One region of the Rossellomorea sp. DUT-2 genome, then DNA from elsewhere that is predicted to be linked to it. Evidence: riboswitches for the same ligand, from Rfam matches in the RefSeq annotation. Region 1 holds a riboswitch; the other holds the start of a gene.
The links. A riboswitch is a leader RNA that binds a small molecule or an ion and turns the genes downstream of it on or off. The one in region 1 is predicted to bind S-adenosylmethionine.

Region 2: linked by a shared signal. The riboswitch ahead of metE (5-methyltetrahydropteroyltriglutamate--homocysteine S-methyltransferase) and the one ahead of mmuP (S-methylmethionine permease) in region 1 are both predicted to bind S-adenosylmethionine.

Annotation. Positions count from the first base shown of each region.
Region 1 is NZ_JBQPEO010000003.1:682,832-690,412, reverse strand. Features, by position in the region: gene mmuM (homocysteine S-methyltransferase) at 1-779, opposite strand, end outside; gene mmuP (S-methylmethionine permease) at 748-2,160, opposite strand; SAM riboswitch class I at 2,253-2,359, opposite strand; gene nei (endonuclease VIII) at 2,498-3,319, shown strand; gene ACOSV2_RS14415 (AAA family ATPase) at 3,421-3,927, shown strand; gene ACOSV2_RS14410 (isochorismatase family protein) at 3,976-4,548, opposite strand; gene ACOSV2_RS14405 (protein adenylyltransferase SelO) at 4,677-6,137, opposite strand; gene rlmD (23S rRNA (uracil(1939)-C(5))-methyltransferase RlmD) at 6,340-7,581, opposite strand, start outside.
Region 2 is NZ_JBQPEO010000006.1:37,980-45,560, reverse strand. Features, by position in the region: gene pckA (phosphoenolpyruvate carboxykinase (ATP)) at 1-485, shown strand, start outside; gene ACOSV2_RS19820 (lmo0937 family membrane protein) at 546-695, opposite strand; gene ACOSV2_RS19815 (GNAT family N-acetyltransferase) at 932-1,720, shown strand; gene ACOSV2_RS19810 (biotin transporter BioY) at 1,764-2,330, opposite strand; gene metE (5-methyltetrahydropteroyltriglutamate--homocysteine S-methyltransferase) at 2,712-5,006, opposite strand; cobalamin riboswitch at 5,160-5,344, opposite strand; SAM riboswitch class I at 5,413-5,523, opposite strand; gene ACOSV2_RS19800 (hypothetical protein) at 5,623-5,820, opposite strand; gene thiC (phosphomethylpyrimidine synthase ThiC) at 5,798-7,555, opposite strand.

The sequences.
Region 1 (7,581 bases):
GGGTACACGATGATTGGTTTGTCAGTGTTTCTGCTTAATACGCTTATCGCCTCTTTGGCCGCAATAATCGGTGCACAATTCACCCCAATCGCAGCGATTTGTTCATCGTCATTGAACACACGCGTGCACTCTTCAATCCCCGTTCCATCACTTATCGTCTTTCCATCCTTTAATGAAAAAGACAGCCAGGCACAGGTATCCGGAAATTCTTTCAAAAGTGACGCGAGTACCTTTGCCTCCTGCAAGGACGGGATGGTTTCGAATGCCAACAAATCAGCACCCGCCTCCACTAGTGCCTGGATTCTGGGAAAATGGAAACCTGCTAAATGTTGATCGCTTACTCCATAGTTCCCAACGTATTCAGAGCCGTCAGCAAGGTATGCCCCGTATGGTCCTACAGAACCTGCAACGATTGGTTTCGGCCGATTCGAATTTCCCTTATCTTCCTTCCAAAAGCCATCCCGAGCCTGTTTGGCAAGAGTAACCGTTTTTCGGATTAATTCCAGCGCTTCCGGTTTCTCTATTCCGCGCTTTCGAAAACCATCCACCGTTGCCTGGTAGCTGGCTGTAATCGCACAATCGGCTCCTGCACGGAAATAATCAGCATGAACTTTCTCAATCGCTTCCGGTTTTTCAAGGAGTACACGGGCAGACCAAAGGGGGTCGTTTAAATCACAGCCATGGGTTTCCAGCTCTGTGGCTAACGCTCCATCTAAAATAAGTGGGGAATGTTTTTGTAAAATAGCATCAATGGGATTCAGCTTCAGTTGATTCGACATAACCTGTTCCTCTTTTCTTTACGTATTGTGTTATATGATAGCTTCCATAGCAAAGGGCGATAAACGGGATTCCGCAATAAAGGGCGATCCTCTGAGTGGGATCAAAGGCAATGCCGATACAGGAAGCGAGACAAAGCAGAAATGCCGCAATGGGGACGAGTGGATAGAGCGGCGTCCGATAAGCCAGGTCTTTCACATCGTTTCCTTCCCTTATGTACTGTCTTCGAAATAGAAATTGGGCAGCACTAATGCTCATCCACACGATCACCACCGCAAGACCTGAGACCGAAACCAAAACGATGTAGACCGTCCCCGGTGCAATGATGCTTGAAAGCAAGGCCAGCCCCCCTCCAAGCATGCTGCATACAATCGCATTGAGAGGGACTCCCCTATCAGTCAATTTGGCAAAAATCGGTGAGATCGTTTGCTTATCTGAAAGCGACCATAGCATTCTGGAAGAAGCATACAGACCTGAGTTTGCCGCTGATAAAATGGCCGTTATGATCACAAAATTCATGATATCGGCGGCATACGGGATTCCAATCCGACCAAGTACCGCTACGAAAGGACTTTCCAATACACCGGCTGACTGGCTCGGTATTAGAGCAGATAATACTACAATCGTCCCTACATAAAAGATGATCAATCTCACAAGAGTGGTACGGATGGCTCTAGGAATCGATTTTGATGGATTCTCTGTTTCTCCCGCCGCAACCCCGATCAATTCTGTTCCTGAAAAGGCAAAATTCACGGCAAGCATGGTCATCAAGATGGCAAATGCCCCGTTCGGAAACAATCCAGAACTTGTGATATTCGAGAAAAGCGGAGCGGGCTCTGAATGAATGAGGGGGATGAAACCGACGATCGCCCCTGTCCCAATCACAATAAACGCAACAATCGCAATCACTTTTACTAAAGAAAACCAAAATTCAGATTCAGCAAAAAACCGCACTGACAACGCATTAAGGACAAAAATCAACGCAGCAAAGATCGCGCTCCAAATCCATACACTAATCGAAGGAAACCAGCGCTGCATCATCAAGCCAGCCGCCGTAAACTCCGACCCCAATGCCACTGTCCATGTCAGCCAATATAACCAGCCCACCGTATAACCGGTTCCAGGACCAATGAATTTTGTAGCATAACTATGAAAGGATCCCGTCTCCGGCATATGGACAGAAAGCTCGCCTAAACAAAGCATCACAAGATACACCACCAGCGCCCCAATCAAATAAGCAAGGATCGTCCCAAACGGTCCAGCCTGATGGATCGTGTACCCCGAACTCAAGAAAAGCCCGGTTCCGATCACCCCTCCAAGAGACAGCATCACCAAATGCCGCGTCTTCATCTTCCTTTTAAAACTCTGTCCTGCCTTTTCCATACAAACACCCTTCCTTCTAAATGTATTGAGGAATGGGTGAACAAACAAAAAACGCACCCTAAACGAGTGCGTCACCGACAAATAAAAGATTGCTCCTATCTATCAGGGTTTGAATCACCCGCTGGAATTAGCACAGTATCTTCACAGACCTGTTGCTGAGGCTTCAAAGGGCCAGTCCCTCCACCTCTCTGGATAAGAAAATATTTAGATTTTTTAAAACTTTATCAATATATTGGAATAATGTCAAGACCATGAAATAGATTAGTACCCCAGCCTATCCCAATGTTACATTAAGGATTAAAAAGGGAATAACTATACTAAAAAAGGAGAAACCGCCATGCCAGAAGGTCCGGAAATCAGAAGAGCGGCTGATGGAGTCGAGCGCGCTCTTAAGAATAAAACCGTACAAGATGTATACTTTGCCTTCCCTCATTTGGAAGATTACGAAGACCTATTAAAAGGATCGATCGTGAAGAGAGTGGACACGAAAGGAAAAGCCATGCTCATCCGCTTTGACAACGGATACACCATTTACTCTCACAACCAACTTTACGGAAAATGGTATATCAGGAACCTGTACAATTATCCGAAAACCAACCGACAGCTAAGGCTTGCTCTACATAATGAGAAAAAGTCGGCACTTCTTTACAGTGCATCCGATATTGATGTCCTCCGTGACGAAGAGGTGCCCGAGCATCCTTTCGTTTCTAAAGTGGGACCCGACATTTTGAGTGAAGAAGTAACAGCGGATGAATTGCTTCAAAGAATGAAAGAAAAACGATTCTACAAACGAAAGTGGTCGATACTTTTATTAGATCAAGGGTTTGTAGCCGGGATCGGGAATTATTTGAGGTCTGAGATCATGTTTGCAGCAGACATCCACCCTTCTCTTCGTCCGATTGACTGTACGGAAGATCAATTGATGAAAGCATCAGAGGCGATCATTCATTTAATTAAGCAATCCTATAAGACTGGTGGGATTACAAACGATCTTGAGCTTGTTGAGAAGTTAAAAGCTAAAGGAGAGAAGCGTTCGAAATATCGTCATTGGGTATTCAATCGAGAAGGGGCATCATGCTTTATTTGTGGGAGTGAAATTGAAAAGACGGTCGCTGCTTCGAGGCGGTTGTATTTTTGTCCGGTTTGCCAGGGACAATGAACCTGTCCCCCCCCCCCCCGCCCCTATCATTGAAAGCGAACCCGGTGATAAGATAAAATGAAACTAACAATTCACATATTGGATTGGAGGAGGGGTATGCCATGACCAATAAAACTATCTACCTTTTAATCGGACCAAAAGGAAGCGGAAAATCGTTCATCGGGACCCTGATGGACCAAAAGTTTGGAATCCCCTTTATCAGGGTGGAAGATTGGGCAAAGAAAGTGAAGAAAGATAGACAAATCGACAATGAAGATTATCTATCTGACGTTTTTTCTGCCATCGAAAAAGGGATTCGACACGCCTTGGACATGCACGACAAAATCGTATTTGAATCCACAGGACTGACGCCTTACTTTGACCAAATGTTCGAAAGTATCAATAGAGATTTTTCAGTCGTTACGATTGGGGTCCATGCAAACCATGAACGGTGCCTGCATAGAGTCAAGTCAAGAGATCAATCCATCCATATAAATGTTTCTGATGAACAGGTGAATGAGATCAACAAACAGGTAAAGGAAAAAGGGATGAGGACAGACTTTCAGCTGATTAATGAGGATAAATCTGTGGAGGAATTAGTGAGCGAAATGAGAGAAATAATGAAATAAAGCCCCTTCCATCTGCTTTTTGCCAGACAAAAGGGGCTTGTTCCGGATCTACATTCCGTATTTCTCCCGATAAAAATCATGCTTGGGCTGAAACAACTCTTCATCCGATTGTCTGACGTCGGAGAAATGATCCACGTTATAATGACCATACAAAGCCTTGTTGTGGTGCTGGATAATTTGCTCAGCCTTTAACACAGATGAATCCTTCGTCGAGTGACCATCTGCCACCAGGGTTACGTCCAATCCATTAACGGTTGCATACCGAACAGCGGTGTCGATACAATATTCCGTTTGGCATCCCATGATGACAACATGTTCAACCTTTTTATCTTTTAAATAGCTTAGTAATGGCGTACCGTAAAACGAATTGGTCGCTAATTTATCATACACCACACTCTCGTCCGAAACATGGATATCCTTGTGAACCTGGAATCCATCACCTTCCCCGCCTCCTACATCTTTATCTCGAATAAACACGATGTGAGCACCTGTTTCGGCTGCCTTCTGGATGACCCGATTGATGTTTTCAATCAGTCTCTCCTTTTGAAATACCGCTTGTTCCCCTTCATTTCCTTCGATTAATTCCTGCTGGGCATCAATCACGAGTAATGCTTGGTTCAATAGAAAAACTCCTTTATCTCCATTTTCTCCTCACCTATCTTTGAATAGTTTCGACTTATCATTGACAAAGTCCTCTTACACTCCAAAAAAGCAGGAAACCTTTTGGCTTCCTGCTTTGCGCTCATTCTTCATGTACCGCAATACGTTCGGTAAGGGCGATTGGATGGATCAGGTGGTGTCGCGTACTTGCACTGTTCTGTCAATAACTGATAAGGATTTTTAAGAACCTTAAGCAAACGCTCCATTACGCTGTAATCACCACTTTCCACTGCAGCTTCCAACGCTTCCTCCACACGGTGATTCCGGGGAATCACAGATGGACTACTTTTTCGCATTAACTGATGAGTTGCTTCTTTTGACTCTTCCTGCCTGTTAAGTCTCTCTACCCAGCGTTCTTTCCATTGAACAAATTCCGGGTTATTAAACAGATCGATTTGTTCTTCATTTGTTAATGCACGGAATGTATTGGTATAGTCGGCACGATTCTCTTTCATTAAACTTAAGAGATCTTTTGCAAGGGCTTCGTCCCCTTCTTCTTCGTTGAATATACCGAGTTTCCCTCTCATTCCGTCGAGCCAGTGAGCTTCATACAGCTTAGGAAATTCCATCACAGCATCCTGGGCAAGCTTCAACGACTCTTCCTGTTCATCATGAAGAATCGGCAACAGGCTTTCAGCAAACCGGGCAAGGTTCCAACCGGCAATTTGAGGCTGATTTCCATAGGCATAACGTCCTCCGGTATCAATGGAGCTGAATACCGTTGCCGGGTCATATGTATCCATAAAAGCACATGGACCATAATCAATGGTTTCTCCACTGATCGTCATATTATCCGTGTTCATCACGCCATGAATGAACCCGACCATTTGCCACTTGGCAATGAGAGCAGCCTGGCGCTTGATGACTTCTTCCAGCAGGTAAAGATAACGGTTCGGTGCATTCAAACCTTCCCGGTAGTGACGCTCCACAGCATAATCAGCCAGTGCGCGGAGATCTTCCACCGTTCCAAATTTAGAAGCAAACTGAAAAGTACCGACGCGAAGATGACTAGCCGCTACGCGGGTCAGGATCGCTCCCTGTTGTTCCGTTTCCCGGTAAATCGGCTCACCTGTAGTCACCACCGCCAAGCTTCGGGTAGTGGGAATCCCAAGTCCGTGCATGGCTTCACTGATGATGTGCTCCCTGAGCATCGGTCCAAGTCCCGCGCGACCGTCCCCTCCTCGGGAATACGGGGTTCTTCCTCCACCTTTGAGCTGAATATCAAAACGCTCACCTGATGGGGTGATCTGTTCACCGATCAGGACAGCACGACCGTCTCCCAGCATATTAAAATGGCCAAACTGATGCCCGGCATACGCTTGGGCAATCGGCTCAGCGCCCTCAGGTATGTCATTGCCGGAGAACAACGCTTCTCCTTTCTCTCCCTGCAATTCTTTGACACTGAGTCCGAGTGCTGCTGCGACAGATTCATTTAGAACGATCAGAGTCGGATCACTGACTGGATTCGGTTCCTGCTTTGTGAAAAATGCTTCGGGCAGGCGTGCATAACTATTTTCTATATTCCATCCTGTTTCGTTTCCCTTTGTCATGGTATCTCCTTCTTTTGGTTTTGGCTTATTTTCATTAAACAAAAAATCATAGAGAATTCTATGATTTACTTCGAGTCCAGTTCTATATATTATATTTTACACATGAAAGGGAATGTACACCACTATTACAAAAAAGTGCTTGATCCTTATAAGGATCAAGCACCATTTCCAGTGGGACAACGAACCTGTCCCTCCGTCACATTTATTTATTTAATGTCAAGGTCGCTACGCATTCAACATGCATCGTTTGAGGAAATAAGTCAACAGGTTGAACACCATCAAGGGTGTATCCGAATGGTTCCAGCTCCTTGATATCCGTCGCGAATGTATCGGGGTTACAGGATACATACACGATGCGTTCCGGCTTGGCACGTCCGATTCGTCTCATGACTTTTCCGCCTGCACCAGATCGAGGCGGATCAAGCATTAGTAGTTGTGGATGGCCAAAGCTCTCCAGCATTTGATCAATTCCTTTTCGAGCATCCTTAGCGAGGAATGTCGTGTTTGAGATGCCGTTATCTTCAGCATTGCGTTTCGCTGACTCGATCGAACTTTCGACGATTTCAATTCCGGCAAGTTCTCCGACTCTGCTTGCGAATGGCAGAGAAAATGTCCCTACTCCACAGAAAAGGTCGATCATTTTTTCTGTTTTCTTCGGTTGTCCCATTTCAATCGCTAAGTCAACGAGCTTTTGAGCTTGAGTCGGATTCGTCTGGAAGAAAGTATCAAACCAAAGACGGAAGCGATATCCATCCATTTCATCATAAATAAAGTCACGACCCGCTAAAAGATGAATCTCTTCTGCTTGCGTCCGATCCGCCCATGCCGTATTTTCAAGCCATAACAAGCTTTTGACTTGGGGGAATTTTTCACCTACGCGGGCAACTAAGTCGTCCACTGCCTCCTGATGATTTTCAGGCGCCTCCGTCGCAAACAGACCAAGCATCAGTTCACCCGTTACAAACGATTGACGGACCATTAAATGACGAAGTAACCCTTGGTGCTCGTCCTTGTTATACCCTTTTAATTCATGGTCCTTCACCCAATCGGCAACCTCCATCGTCGCTTCCACCATTTCTTCACTTGCGATCAAGCAGGTTTCAAGAGAAATGACCTTACGGAAATTCCCTTGCTCATGCAGTCCAAGGGCACCTTCAGGAGAAAAAGTAAACTCCATCTTATTGCGGTAACGCCAAGGATTATCCATCCCCATCGTATCCCGGACCAGGTCAGGATTAAAGCCTTGCCCTTCCAAGGCATGCTTCACATGATCCGTCTTCTGTTTTAACTGACCATCATAATCCCAATGCTGCCACACACATCCGCCACAGCGCTCAAAGTGCGGACAAGGTGCAGGGATTCTCTCAGAGTGGGCCTCGAGGATTTCATCCGGCATTGCCTTTCGTCTACGGCGATCAGGCTGATCCACCGTCACTTCCACCTT
Region 2 (7,581 bases), on a different contig from region 1:
TGAGCGGTTATACATCGAAGCTTGCAGGTACTGAGCGCGGAATCACTTCACCACAGGCCACATTCTCGACGTGCTTTGGCTCACCATTCCTGCCGCTCCCTGCCACTCGTTATGCCGAAATGCTTGGGAAGAAAATCGATGAGCACAATGCACAAGTATTCTTAGTGAACACTGGTTGGACCGGTGGAGAATACGGTGTTGGAAACCGCATGAAGTTATCGTACACTCGTGCTATGATTCAAGCAGCTCTTGAAGGGGAACTGACTCACGTTGAAACAGAAACGGACGACATCTTTGGTCTGAACATCCCTGTTCACGTTCCTGGTGTTCCTGACGAAGTCCTTCAACCAAAGAGAACCTGGTCCAATGAAGCAGCCTATGAAGTGAAGGCAAAAGAACTTGCCCACAAATTCAACGAAAACTTCAAGAAATTCTCAAACGTACCATCTGAAATCGAACTTAAAGGCGGCCCAGCCGTTAAATAGTCTATATATCAAAGGTCCGTCCCTCGAATTCGAGGGACGGACCTTTGATATTGTAAGGGGTTATAGCCCTTTCTTTCGCCCGGTTATTCTGTTAAATAAGAATACAACAATGGCAATAACAAGTAATACATGGATGATGGCTCCTCCGATTTTAAAAATCAATCCAAGTAACCAAAGGACTAAAAGAATTCCAATAATGGTCCAAAGCATAAAGTTTCCCTCCTAATAACTGTGTTTGATGCTAAGATTCCCTATTTTAATGAATTTAAAACCACGCATGGTATTTCATAAAAAAGTGTAGCTATTCATAATTTCTGTTAGTCCAACAAAAATTATGCAAGCTACACCACTTGTACCCGCTATTATTGAAATTCTCCTAAAAATAATACTTTACTAAATATTTCTAATTTTGGTATGATAATGATTATTTACAGGAGGGGAACTTGATGATCAGACAGCTTACAGAACAGGATCATGGTCTTTGCCAGCAACTCATTCATCAGCAGCCTGCTGAGAATTTGTTTATTATCGGGGATATTGAAGCCTTTGGGTATGAACAGGATTTTCAGAAAATTTGGGGCGACTTTGATGCGGAAGGGAATTTGAGGGGAATCCTCCTTAAGTACAGAGAAAACTTCATCCCTTTTTCCATGGGTGAATTTGATGCAGAAGGGTTTGCCGGAATCATCAATGGAACCGAAGACTACAGCATCGTTTCCGGTTTAAAAAGGATTGTGACGCAGGTCGAACCCTTTTTATCCAGAGAAATTAATTCCAAAAGACATATGTACTATGCTAAATGTGACAACACGGAAGCAATGGATCGACAAGACCTGCCTCATGTAAAACAGGCTACCCTCACTGATTTACCTAAACTTGTGGACCTGTTGAACAGCATCCCTGAATTCAGTGGTGGCGACTTTTCTGTAGAAAAAAGAAAACATAGCATGGAAGCAGGAGTGTCGAGAAGCTATTACGTAGAAGAAGACGGAAAATTTGTTTCTTCTTCTTCCACAACCGCGGAAAACAGTATGTCTGCGATGATTGTCGCTGTATGTACACATCCTGAGTATAAGAAAAAAGGCTATGCGACGGAGTGCATGACGAAGCTTTGTCGTGACGTATTAGAAGAAGGAAAAGAGTTGTGCCTATTCTATGATAATCCCGAAGCAGGGAAAATTTATAAACGAATCGGATTCAAAGATATTGGCTATTGGTCTATGTATAAATTTTAATCATAAAAAAGTTGACTCCCAACAAAGAGTCAACTTTTTTTCATTATGCTGCTACTTTCCGATTCCCGATCAACCTGGCTTGAACCAGACGCTGTCTTACCGTGATCCCAATCCAGCTTGCAAGGAATGCTTTGATAAGTCCAACTACGATAAATGGATAAACGCCTGCTGCCATTGCCTGATTCCAGCTAAGATCGGCAACAAATTTCAGTTGAATGGTACCCAGGACCAACGTAATGATCATTCCGACCGTATTGGCAATCATCGCCATCGGAATCGTGAATTTGGTTTTCTCAAGAATGAATCCAGTAAAGAAAGCCGCTACGATAAAGCCGAAAATATAGCCTCCTGTAGGCCCAACCAGTACCTGTGCACCTCCACTGAATCCTGCAAATACAGGAACACCGACTGCTCCCAGGGCTGCATAGCATACCATGGCAAACGCACCATATCGGCTTCCAAGAATCGTCGCTGTAATTCCTACTGCTAATGTTTGCCCACTGATAGGAACGAGTGGAAGTGGAATCTCGATTTGAGCGAAAATCCCCGTAATCGCAGCAAAGATGGCACAGTGAATGATCACCCTTAATTTTTCTCCGTTCACTTTCAAATCCCCCTTGTGTATGTAAACTATGTATAACTTTAAGTTAACACAATTCAAAGGATTTTGGGAAGCTTATTTTTTTCTCCCTCTATATTTTAACTGGGAGCATAGACATTGCATATCTTTTCTTCCGCCTGCCATGCTAAAGCGGTTTTTAATGAAATCCTCCCTTGTAGGAACTCATCAACCCCCTTATCACTCACCAAATACAGGATAGTGCGCTTTGGCTGATGTTCATTAAATACTTGAATGATTCTTCCTATGGCTATGTATGGCATTTTCTTTTTATCTCCTTATGAGCAGGACGCAATTCTTTTCAATTGCGCCCTGCATTTTGAAAAGGTGGATCAAAGGAACGTAATCATCGGCACTCGATCATATTGACAATTATCCTTCCTTTTTCATGAGCATCTCTGCACGCACTTGTTCCGCCGCTTCCACCATGGTTTTAAGAGCTGATACCGTCTCATCGATTCCACGTGTTTTCAAACCACAATCCGGGTTGACCCAGAATAAATCGGCATCCAGCACTTCAAGAGCCCGATGTATATTACGGATTAATTCTTCATGCTTCGGCACCCGGGGGCTGTGAATGTCATATACCCCAAGACCTATCCCTTTATCATACGTATGATCTTCAAAAACATGGATCAATTCCCCATGACTTCTTGATGTTTCAATTGAGATGACATCAGCATCCAAATCACTGATGGCATCTATAATATCTTCAAAATCCGAATAACACATATGGGTATGGACCTGGGTTTGGTTCTGTAAAGATGAAGTGGCCAATCTGAAAGCATAAACGGCAGCCTTTAGATATTCCTCCCAATTCTCACTCTTTAAAGGGAGTCCTTCTCTAAGTGCCGGTTCATCGACTTGTATCATACGAATGCCATTGGCTTCTAATTCCTCTATCTCCTTTTGGAGAGAAAGCGCGATTTGATTAGCTACTTCATAACGTGATACATCATTCCGAACAAATGACCAGTTTAGAATCGTGATCGGGCCCGTTAACATCCCCTTAACCGGTTTATCCGTTAAGGATTGAGCGTATACAGTTTCTCTAACGGTCATGGGTTCTTTAAATTTCACATCACCATATATGAGTGGTGGCTTCACACATCTGGAACCGTATGATTGTACCCAGCCATACTTCGTAAATTGAAAACCTTCTAATTTTTCACCAAAGAATTCAACCATATCCGTCCGCTCGAATTCACCATGTACAAACACATCAAGGCCGATTTGTTCCTGAATTTCAATCCAACGTTTGATTTCTGCCTGAATATATTGCTGATACTCCCCTTCAGAAAGATCTCCCTTCCTCCATTTCAGCCTTTGCCTTCTCACTTCCTGGGTTTGAGGAAAACTGCCGATTGTAGTGGTAGGTAGAAAAGGTAATGAAAAGTACTTGGCCTGTTCCTGTTTACGAATATGGAAAGGATCTTTTCTCCCGACATTGTTAGGATCTTTCACCTCTTCCTGCACCTCTATCTTATTACGCAGTGGTGATTCGTTTAAATTCTTAATCGCCGTTTCACTTTGAACGATATCATCGTTTATTGTCCCGGCTCCCTCACGAATCCCCTTTGTTAAGATAGAGATTTCATGTAATTTCTCATCAGCAAATGATAGAGCGTCAATGAGGGGTGTACCAAGTGTTTCTTCATTCTGCAAGGTTACTGGTACATGTAGTAAACTGCATGATGGTTGTATGATCAAGCGATCACTCGGAACATACCCTGCAATGAACGATAGAAGCGAATGGGTATCCGCAAGATTACTTCTCCAAATATTCCTGCCATCAAGAATGCCGGCAGCCAGGAGTTTATCCTTAGGAAAGCCAAATCTTTTCAGCGCGGCCAAATTCTCACCACGATCATGCACAAAATCTATCCCTATGCCATCTACCGGCAATGCTAACACCCGCTGGTACCTTTCCAAACTATCATAATAGGTTTGAAGGATGATTTTTAACCCGGGGCAGGATTCTTTAAGCGTTTGATAGACTTCTTTGAATTGACCCATCTCTTCATCCCCGATGGATGTGCATAAGATCGGTTCATCCATTTGTACCCACTCTACCCCCTCTTCCTGTAATTCACGCAGTACTTCAGCATAAAGAGGGACAAATTGATCAACAAGAGTTTTATAATCACCGGTTTCATACCCTTTAGACAATTTCACAAAAGTGAAAGGACCTAAGATAACCGGTTTCCCTTCTATACCTAGCTTTTGTTTTGCCTCTCTAAATAAATGCAGGGGACGATTTTCCACTAACTGAGGTATGATCCCATCAAGCTCAGGCACGAGATAGTGATAGTTGGTGTTAAACCATTTTGTCATTTCTAATGCCACCGCGTCCTTCGCGCCTCTGGCCATTTCAAAATACGTTTCAAGAGAGACCTTACCCCCACTATAATGAAACCTCTCGGGAACCAAGCCGAACATAACGGCTGTATCGAGCACATGATCATATAAGCTGAAATCTCCAACCGGAACTAAATCAATCCCCTGTTCTAATTGCTTCTTCAAATGGTTGACTCTTATTTCCTTCATTTGTTCTAAGAAGGAATCCTTTTCAATCTTCCCTGCCCAAAATTGTTCCAGGGTCTTTTTCCATTCACGCTTTTCACCGATCCTTGGATATCCTACATTGGAACTAATCACATTACTCATTCAATCCTCACTCCTTATACTTGATATGGTTGTCATCAACAAAAAAATCTCCCTTTCAAATGAAAGAGAGATTCATACGTATCACTAACTAGAGTTGAGACATTCTTGTATTCTCAACACGTATTCCTCACCCCTCTCTATATCCACGTAGAGCATAAGCGCATACAACAGGCAGGTCTCCTGACTTAGGTTCACAGCTTCTTATCCCTTCCCATTTCAACAGAAATAGTGGTTGAATGATAAGTCGCTCCCCATTACAGTGGCGGGACCGTGCCGGATTTTCACCGGTCTTCCCTTTTAGCTGAGCATGACTCAGCACCTATTGCATTTGTCTATTAAATTTTTATTTCAAAAAAAGAAAAGCCCTCTCTTGCGATAGAGAGGGCTTCATGTCTATTAGAATCCTCTCTTATTTTCCAAAGCCAATTGCTTTGCAGGAATTAGCACCTTTTCAACACATCGGTTGAATGGTTGCCGGGTTTCATAGGGCCAGTCCCTCCACCTCTCTTAATAAGAGTCACACATATATATTCATTTACTATTCCGAAATTTGTAATAATCGTAGCACGGTACATACAAGCTGTCAAAAGAAATTTAATCTATAACTTACACGTTTCTAATAATAGGTACTTTCTACATAATGACATTTGATACAAGATCTTGTTACTTGCGTTTCATAGAAGACATGCCTGCAGTTTTCCTGAATGCTCTTCACTTCTTTTTCGAGTTGGATGACTCTCTGATTGAGCTTTACGATCTCATTCTTCAATTTGAGTACATGGCTAAGAGGTTCATCGATAGATGTTTGATCCATTTTCCACAAACTCCTTCGATTTTTCTTTCAGCCCTTTTTCTATTTCCTTATGAGCGTCATCAATGCTATTTTCCTTCATTTCCCTTATATCATGTGATATTCTCATTGAACAAAATTTCGGTCCACACATTGAACAAAAATGGGCCGTTTTTGCCCCTTCTGCAGGAAGTGTTTCGTCATGATATTCCCTTGCACGTTCCGGGTCCACGGATAAATTAAATTGGTCATTCCATCTAAATTCAAATCGAGCCTTAGAAACGGCATTATCTCTTACTTGTGCCCCTGGATGCCCTTTCGCCAAATCCGCTGCGTGTGCAGCGATTTTATATGCAATGACACCCTCTCTCACATCATCTTTATTCGGTAATCCGAGATGCTCTTTCGGTGTTACATAGCACAACATGGCTGTTCCAAACCAACCGATCATGGCAGCCCCTATGGCGGAAGTAATGTGATCATACCCCGGGGCAATATCTGTCGTTAATGGGCCCAAGGTATAAAAAGGAGCTTCATGACAGATTTCCATTTGCTTATCCACATTCTCTTTAATCATATGCATCGGTACATGACCAGGGCCTTCAATCATCACCTGTACATCATGCTTCCAAGCAATTTTGGTTAGCTCGCCCAATGTTTCAAGCTCGGCAAACTGTGCTTCATCATTCGCATCAGCAATTGATCCGGGCCTTAAACCATCTCCTAAGGAAACGGAGATATCATAGGCTTTTAAAATCTTACATATATCTTCAAAATGTGAATAAAGAAAGTTCTCTTTATGATGGGCAAGACACCATTGTGCCATGATTGAACCTCCACGGGAAACAATGCCTGTTGTACGCTCAGCCGTCAGCTGAATATACCGCAATAATACACCTGCATGAATGGTGAAATAGTCAACTCCCTGCTCCGCCTGTTCGATTAATGTATCCCGGTACACATCCCATGTAAGATTCTCTGCAATTCCGTTTACTTTTTCAAGTGCTTGATAGATCGGTACCGTACCAACAGGGACAGGGGAGTTTCGAATGACCCACTCCCTTGTTGTATGAATGTTTTTCCCTGTTGATAAGTCCATTATGGTATCGGCACCCCAACGAGTTGCCCACGTCATTTTCTCCACTTCTTCTTCAACGGAAGATGATACGGCAGAGTTTCCGATATTCGCGTTTATTTTCACATGAAAGTGACGGCCGATGATCATCGGTTCACATTCAGGATGATTGATATTGGCAGGAATGATGGCCCTGCCATTTGCTACTTCTTCTCTTACAAATGAAGGATCAACATTTTCCCTGATCGCGATGAACTCCATTTCCGGTGTAATGATTCCTTTTTTCGCATAATGCATTTGAGTCACATTACGCCCCATTTTTGCCCGCATTGGGGTACGTTTGATAGTAGGGAACGACTCTACGTTTGCACGAGGATCGTCTCCTTTATAGCCGTTATCTTCCGGCTCGATTTCACGTCCCGGGTAAGCCGTGACATCTTGACGTTCTTGAATCCACTCTGTGCGAACGGGAGGTAACCCTTTATGAATATCGACTTGGTAACGCTCATCTGTATATGGTCCGCTTGTATCGTATACACGAACCGGTTCATTCTCTTCCACGCCCAAGGAAACATTCGTCCTACTCAGTTCAATTTCTCTCATCGGTACAAGTATGTCTGGCCTTGAACCTCCGACATATACTTTTTTACTGTTTTTAAATTGCGTCTTTAACTCGATTGCCACTTAACTTCTCCTCCTTTTGATTGGAT